DNA from 2 places in the Mesorhizobium sp. M7A.F.Ca.CA.004.12.1.1 genome. Region 1 is predicted to be linked to the other one. Evidence: predicted binding sites of a transcription regulator. Region 1 holds the regulator's gene; the other holds the start of a gene.
What was found. Region 1 encodes LexA, which represses DNA repair genes until DNA is damaged. Its sites were predicted from a motif close to TGTTCNNNNTGTGTTCNG; they were not measured.

Region 1 (3,417 bases):
TGTCGCCGCTCAGCCTGTTCGCCAATCTGGCGGTTATGCCGATCGTCACCGTCGTCATGTTCCTGGCTGTCGCAAGCGCGCTGCTGATGCCTTTCGGATTGGATTGGCCGGCCCTCTACCTGATGGGCAAGGGCCTGACGGTGATGATCGCCATATCGGGTTGGATCTCCGAACGTTCGCCTGTCGATGGGGTTGGGCTGATTTCGCAGCAATCTGTCCTGCTGGTGACAATTGCCCTGGTCATCGCGACGATGGCGACAACTTGGCTGCGGCTCGCTGCTCTGCCATTCGCGCTGGCAGGCTTGCTGACCGTCTCGGATACGCGCACGCCGGATGTGCTGATCTCGGAAGACGCCCGGCTGGTGGCGTTGCCGATCGGTGGCGGCGAGCTTGCCGTCAGCCGGGAACGGCCGAACGAATTCACCGTCGACAACTGGAAACGCGCCCTGACATCAGAAACCATCGTCGTGCCAGAGGTGTTCGACAAGAGCGATGGGCAATTCGACGTCGCGGACGCCGTTGAGCTACCGCCGGGATCGCCGTTCTATTGCTCCTCAGGCGTTTGCGTGGCCAGGCATATGTCCGGTGCGATCATTGCCTATGTCGAGGACCGCAAGGACACCTGGAAAGCCTGTGGCTTCGCCGAGCTGATCGTCATCAATGACGCCACCGCCTATGACGCCTGTCACAATCCGCTGGTTCTCGTCATCACCAAGCGGCAACTGGCTCGCAAAGGCAGTGCCGCGGTCTTCTTCGATCGCCAATCGGCGACCACGCCGGCGACAATCAGCTTCGCGGTGAACAGCCCATATCGGCCCTGGCACACGCAACGCAAATACTCTCGTGAGGCGAGGGGGCTGGCACCCTTCAAGAAACCCGAGAAGCCAGCGGCCAACCCGCAGCCGCCTCAGTAGCGGCGGATGAGGCCGACGAGCTTGCCTTGCACCTTGACCCTGTCTGGGCCGAAAATACGGGTTTCATAGGCCGGATTGGCGGCTTCGAGAGCGATGGAAGCGCCCTTGCGGCGGAACCGCTTCAGCGTCGCTTCCTCTTCATCGACCAGCGCCACGATGATCTCGCCGGGGTTCGCCGTGTCGGCATTACGGATGATGACGGTGTCGCCGTCGAAGATACCGGCCTCGATCATCGAGTCGCCCTTAACCTCCAGCGCATAGTGGGCGCCGCCCATGATCATGTCCGGCGGCACCGAGATCGAATGCGTCTGATGCTGGATGGCATCGATCGGCACACCGGCGGCGATACGGCCCATGACCGGTATCGACACGGCGGAGACCGCATCGTCATCATTGCCGGGCGAGGGCATCCGCGAAGGCGCCGGCTTGATCTGCCGGCCAAGGGCACCACCCTGACCGAGACTGCCCTGGATGACGCTTGGCGAAAACTTCTTTGCCGCGTTGAGGCCGGGCGCGATCGAGTCCGGCAATCGCAGCACTTCCAGCGCGCGTGCCCGGTTGGGCAACCGGCGAATAAAGCCGCGCTCCTCAAGTGCGGTGATCAGCCGATGAATCCCGGATTTGGAGGCAAGGTCGAGCGCCTCCTTCATCTCGTCGAAGGATGGCGGAATGCCGCTCTCCTTCAGGCGTTCATGGATGAACATCAGCAGTTCATGTTGCTTGCGTGTCAGCATGGCGGCCCCCAGATTACCTGAAACCAGAATCGAAAAACAAACCCAGAACAAACACTATCTGTTCCAGTTGTGTTCTGCAACCGTTTAAAGTTTAATGAATTTGTTAAGGCTGCTGAAATTATTTGGGCTTGCCAGCGGGTCGCGATCGACAGGCGCCAACCACGGCAATGCGCCTGCTCACATTGAAACCATTATGGTTAATGACCTGTGGCTCATCCTCGACCCAAGGCTTGGCATCATCTGCCGATCGACCTCCACAAGGGACGCTATCAATCTTCGGGACGTTCGTTTGCCGTGAACGAAACGGAGCCAAAACGCCAACGTCTGTTGGCATTTGTGGCTGGAATCAGCCCTCCGTCATCTGCCGGGCAGTGAGGGCGGCGACGGCAAATCGCGGGGATCGTTGCGTCAGGTAACGGCTTCCTTGACGGCGAAACGCTGGTCCTTCCATGCGCCCGTGCGCAGAATGTCTTCTAGCACTTGAACCGCCAGCCACACATCCTTGTAGCCGATATAGAGGGGCGTGAAGCCGAAACGGATGGTCGATGGCGCGCGAAAATCACCGATGACGCCGCGCTCGATCAGCGCCCGCATGATTTGATAGCCGTGATCGTGAAGGAACGACACCTGGCTGCCGCGCCTGGTCGCGTCGCGGGTGGTCTCCAGCGTGAGGCCATAGGCGCCGCACTTTGCTTCGACGAGCTGGATGAACAGTTCCGTCAGCGCGACGCTCTTTTTTCGCAATGCCGCCATGTCGACGTCGTTCCAGATGGCAAGCGCGCCTTTGAGCGCCCGCATCGACAGGACCGGCTGGGTGCCGCACAGAAAGCGGCGGATACCGGTGCCGGCAACATACCCCCGTTCGAAGGCAAAGGGCCGCGCATGGCCCCACCAGCCGCTGAGCGGCTGGCTGATATCGCCGTGATGGCGCTGCGCGGCATAGATGAAGGCCGGTGCGCCCGGACCGCCGTTGAGGTACTTGTAAGTGCAGCCGATGGCGAAATCGGCATTTGCGTGATCGAGCTCGACGGGCAGGGCGCCGGCGGTGTGGCATAGATCCCAGACGATCAGCGCTCCGGCCGCATGAGCCTTGCGCGTCAGCGCCGCCATGTCGCGCAGTTCACCCGATTTGTAGTTGACGTGGTTGACCAGCACCACCGCGACGTTTTCGTTGATCAGCTCTTCGATAGTGGGCGCGTCGACGCCCGCGAGGCGCAGCAGGACGCCGTCCCGTGTCGAGGCCACGCCTTCGGCGATGTACAGGTCGGTGGGGAAACTGTCACCCTCGGCGACGATGACCGACCGGCCCGGCCGAATCTCCAGCGCCGCATGCAGCACCTTGTAGATGTTGGTCGACGTCGTGTCGCAGACGACGGTCTGGCCGGCCGCGGCTCCAATCAGGCGTCCGAGTTGATCGCCGAGTTCGATCGGCATCTCGAACCATCCGGCCGTATTCCAGGCTCGGATGAGGTCCTGGGCCCATTCCTGGGTTGCCGCCTGCTGCAGCTCGCCGAAAACGGCATGAGACGCTGCCCCCAGTGAATTGCCGTCGAGATAGATCACCCCCTCCGGCAGAATGAAACGGTCGCGCATGGCCCGCAGCGGATCTGTGGCATCCATCGCTTCGACTGCGGCGAGATCAGGAAATCCACTCATGGTCAGTCAGTCCCCGGTTGTTCGCGAAGGGTGTTCCGCCGCCGCGCGTCGCTGTTTTCATTTCGACGATGTCAGAGCCGGGTGCGGACCGTCCACAGTTCCGGGAACAGCAC
Region 2 (3,417 bases), on a different contig from region 1:
CAGTCCTTGCTCGCAAGCAAGCAGAGCCGCTGTTGGTGAGATTGAACACACTGGCTCAAAAGGCCATCGCCAACAGGATTCGCTCCGACGATGATATGGGGCCTATTAAATTAGAAAATGCAGTCCAGCTACTATTAACGAGCCTTGCGGAAGAAGCCGAAGCGTCCCCCGATACCCTCAGTAAAAGTTTGGAAGTTCTTGCACTCCTCGCCAAAGGTTGCCGGGATGATTCCGATCTGTGGAGAACTCTGGCAATAGGACCGTATGGTATCGAGTTTGAGGAGAAAGCTTGGCAACTGTACACACAAGGCTTCCAACCCGAGTCGCTGTGGCTGAGGAATACTTACGCGGTTATCGCAGCTATGCGGCTACACAATCGGCATGCAGTTGCGGCTGATGCCCATCGAGAAGTGATGGATTGCCTTCAAAAAGGCACCCACAGCGAAGAAATCCGCAGAAATTTTCTTGCTATTTCGGGAGATATATGGAGTTCGACACATGAGACGCTAAATATCTGGTCCGACAACGACACAGCAACCTTGGTAGAGCAATATATTTTGTCCAAAGATTCCGATAATACGGAGGCAGCGCTTTGGGCCAGAGCCCTTCTACACGATCGTGAGACAACAATCAGACCAAAGGTAGGTACTTTGGAACTTGTTGCTAACTTATACTTCTTAGACGGCTCTATAGCGAGTCTTGCCGGCTTCTTTTTGGGAAGGGTGGTCGGGTTTCCGCGGGCGTATTGGAAGCCGCAGTTTGATGCCGATCAGAAAGAGCGCATCGTCGGTATACTAGAGTCAGACCGCGTAGACGGTCGCGATCGCAGCTTGTGGCATGGCGCGCTCGTTTTGAGCTATTACGCCCGTGGCGTTGTCGATGATAGCAAACTAGGGTCATTGCTAGAGCAAATGAAGGATCGTTCTGACGTGGCCAATCTGATGACGTCACTCCTCGCTGGGAAGTCGAGAGAAGGTTCGATGAGAGTGAGGCGCCCGAGCGTAACGTTGTGACTGCCTTCGGGGCAGTTCGGAGCTGTATAGAACCCGACCACGAGCGCGAAGAAGGCTAGGCTTAATTCAGAGCAATCGGTCAACGGCGAGCTCAGCCCAAAATGCCCTTGGACGTGGCTGCCGCAATCAATTCGATTGACATGACCACGGGCCCATAGTGGTTCGTTGGCATGTCCAATGACAAGAATAACCTCCTCGAATCTTGGATGCTCCAGCGCTTGAAACAAGTCGAGGCTGCGCTGGCGCATCGTGAGTGGCTTGTCGATGGACAGTTTTCCGCCGCCGATATCTTAATGACGGACGTACTTTGGATACCCATGGTCATGGCTGCCGGCAGTTTTCCGACAACATGATGTTACGTCGATCCATCCTGCGACGGCTAGACGGTGCATTTTGCAGCGGGCGACAAGTCCGTGGCAATCTGTGGCAGGGCGCAATGTCTGGTCGGAGATCAACCTGCGTTTCAGGTTGATCGGAATAGCATTTATAGCTGCGGTGGTTTTGTTCCTGTATTGTTCTTGATTATCCCAGAAATCTATGTTTGTGTTGGGCGATGTCGTTGGCCGCCTAGCCGTGTAGGCTTAGGCACGCAGCATATCCGGGGGCATAGAAATGGTGGCGCGGGTTCGCACGGTCGCTTTTCAGGGCATCGAGGCCGTGCCGGTCGACGTGCAGGTGATGATCGCGCCCGGCAAGGTCAACATGCACATCGTCGGCCTGGGCGACAAGGCGGTGGCCGAAAGCCGCGAGCGGGTGCAGGCCGCACTGCATGCTTCCGGCCTGTCGATGCCGTCGAAGAAAGTCACGGTCAATCTGGCGCCGGCCGACCTGCCGAAGGAAGGCAGCCACTACGACCTGCCGATCGCGCTTGGCCTGATGGCTGCCCTTGGCGCCATTCCGGGCGACATGCTGGCCGGCTATGTCGTGCTTGGAGAATTGTCGCTCGACGGCACGATTGCCGCGGTCGCCGGCTCCTTGCCGGCGGCGATCGCCGCCAATGCCGAGGGCAAGGGCCTGATCTGCCCGTTCGCATGCGGGCCGGAAGCGGCCTGGGCTGGTCGGGAATTCGACATTCTGGCGCCGCGCAGTCTGATCGCCATCGCCAATCATTTTCGCGGCACGCAGGTGCTGTCGCGCCCCGAGCCCGGCATTCATGCCGCCGCTCTGGATTTGCCTGACCTCGCCGACATCAAGGGCCAGGAGACCGCCAAGCGGGCGCTGGAAGTGGCCGCCGCCGGTGGGCATAATCTGCTCATGATCGGACCCCCGGGATCCGGCAAATCGATGCTGGCGCAGCGGCTGCCGTCGATCCTGCCGCCGCTGGCGCCGAAGGAATTGCTCGAAGTCTCGATGATCGCCTCGGTGGCAGGAGAGCTCGGCGAAGGTAAGCTGACCGACCGGCGGCCGTTCCGGGCGCCGCACCACTCGGCCTCGATGGCGGCGATGGTCGGCGGCGGTATCCGCGCGCGGCCGGGCGAGGTGTCGCTGGCCCATCACGGCGTGCTGTTCCTCGATGAGTTTCCCGAGTTCACGCCGCAGACGCTTGATGCGTTGCGCCAGCCGTTGGAGACCGGCGACTGCATGATAGCGCGAGCCAATCATCGCGTCACCTATCCGGCGCGTATCCAGCTGGTGGCGGCGATGAACCCGTGCCGCTGCGGCATGGCCGGCGAGCCGGGCTATCGCTGCCTGCGCGGCGAGCGTTGCCGTACCGACTATCAGGCGCGCATTTCGGGTCCGCTGCTCGACCGCATCGATCTCAGGATCGAAGTGCCGGCGGTCTCGGCCAGCGACCTGATCCGGCCCGACCGGGCGGAGAAAAGTGCCGATGTGGCGCTGCGTGTGGCACGCGCCCGCACCATCCAACGCGAACGTTTCGAGCGGCTCGGCGCCACCCGCGCCACCACCAACGCGCATTGCGCGCCCTCGGTCATCGACGAGATCGCCATGCCGGACGCCGCCGGCCTGTCGCTGCTCAAGGACGCCAGCGAAAAGCTCGCCTTTTCGGCGCGGGCCTATCATCGCGTGCTGAAGGTGGCGCGGACGCTCGCCGATCTCGACGCCAGCGAAACCGTCGGCCGAATCCATCTGGCCGAAGCGATCTCCTACCGCATGAGCTCGGAGCGGATGGCGCAGGCGGCGTAGGTCCGCCGACAAGCCGACCTCGCCACATTGCCTTCCGCGATCACGCCATAACCCGGCCTCCGCGAATCGATCATCTCCACGGTGCGGCGGACCTGATTGTCCGCTTGGCCGGCGTCCTCACCACCCAACGGCCCCCACCGACCGGACGCCGGCCATTTTCTTCCTCTTCCAGAAAGCGTGGATGTCATCGGCGTCGGACCAAGGTCCTGGCCTCCGCATTGACATTCCTTATTTAGACAATGCGAATATGGTGTGGCCG

Region 2: EN984_RS07340 (YifB family Mg chelatase-like AAA ATPase) is a predicted target of LexA. The motif match lies at 1,516-1,533, and genes of this name have one in related genera.

What each region holds. Positions count from the first base shown of each region.
Region 1 is NZ_RZRK01000124.1:6,057-9,473, forward strand. It holds gene EN984_RS09200 (ComEC/Rec2 family competence protein) at 1-914, shown strand, start outside; gene lexA (transcriptional repressor LexA) at 908-1,648, opposite strand; gene kynU (kynureninase) at 2,057-3,304, opposite strand; gene kynA (tryptophan 2,3-dioxygenase) at 3,376-3,417, opposite strand, start outside.
Region 2 is NZ_RZRK01000092.1:5,541-8,957, reverse strand. It holds gene EN984_RS07350 (SIR2 family protein) at 1-1,013, shown strand, start outside; gene EN984_RS07345 (glutathione binding-like protein) at 1,184-1,366, shown strand; gene EN984_RS07340 (YifB family Mg chelatase-like AAA ATPase) at 1,626-3,158, shown strand.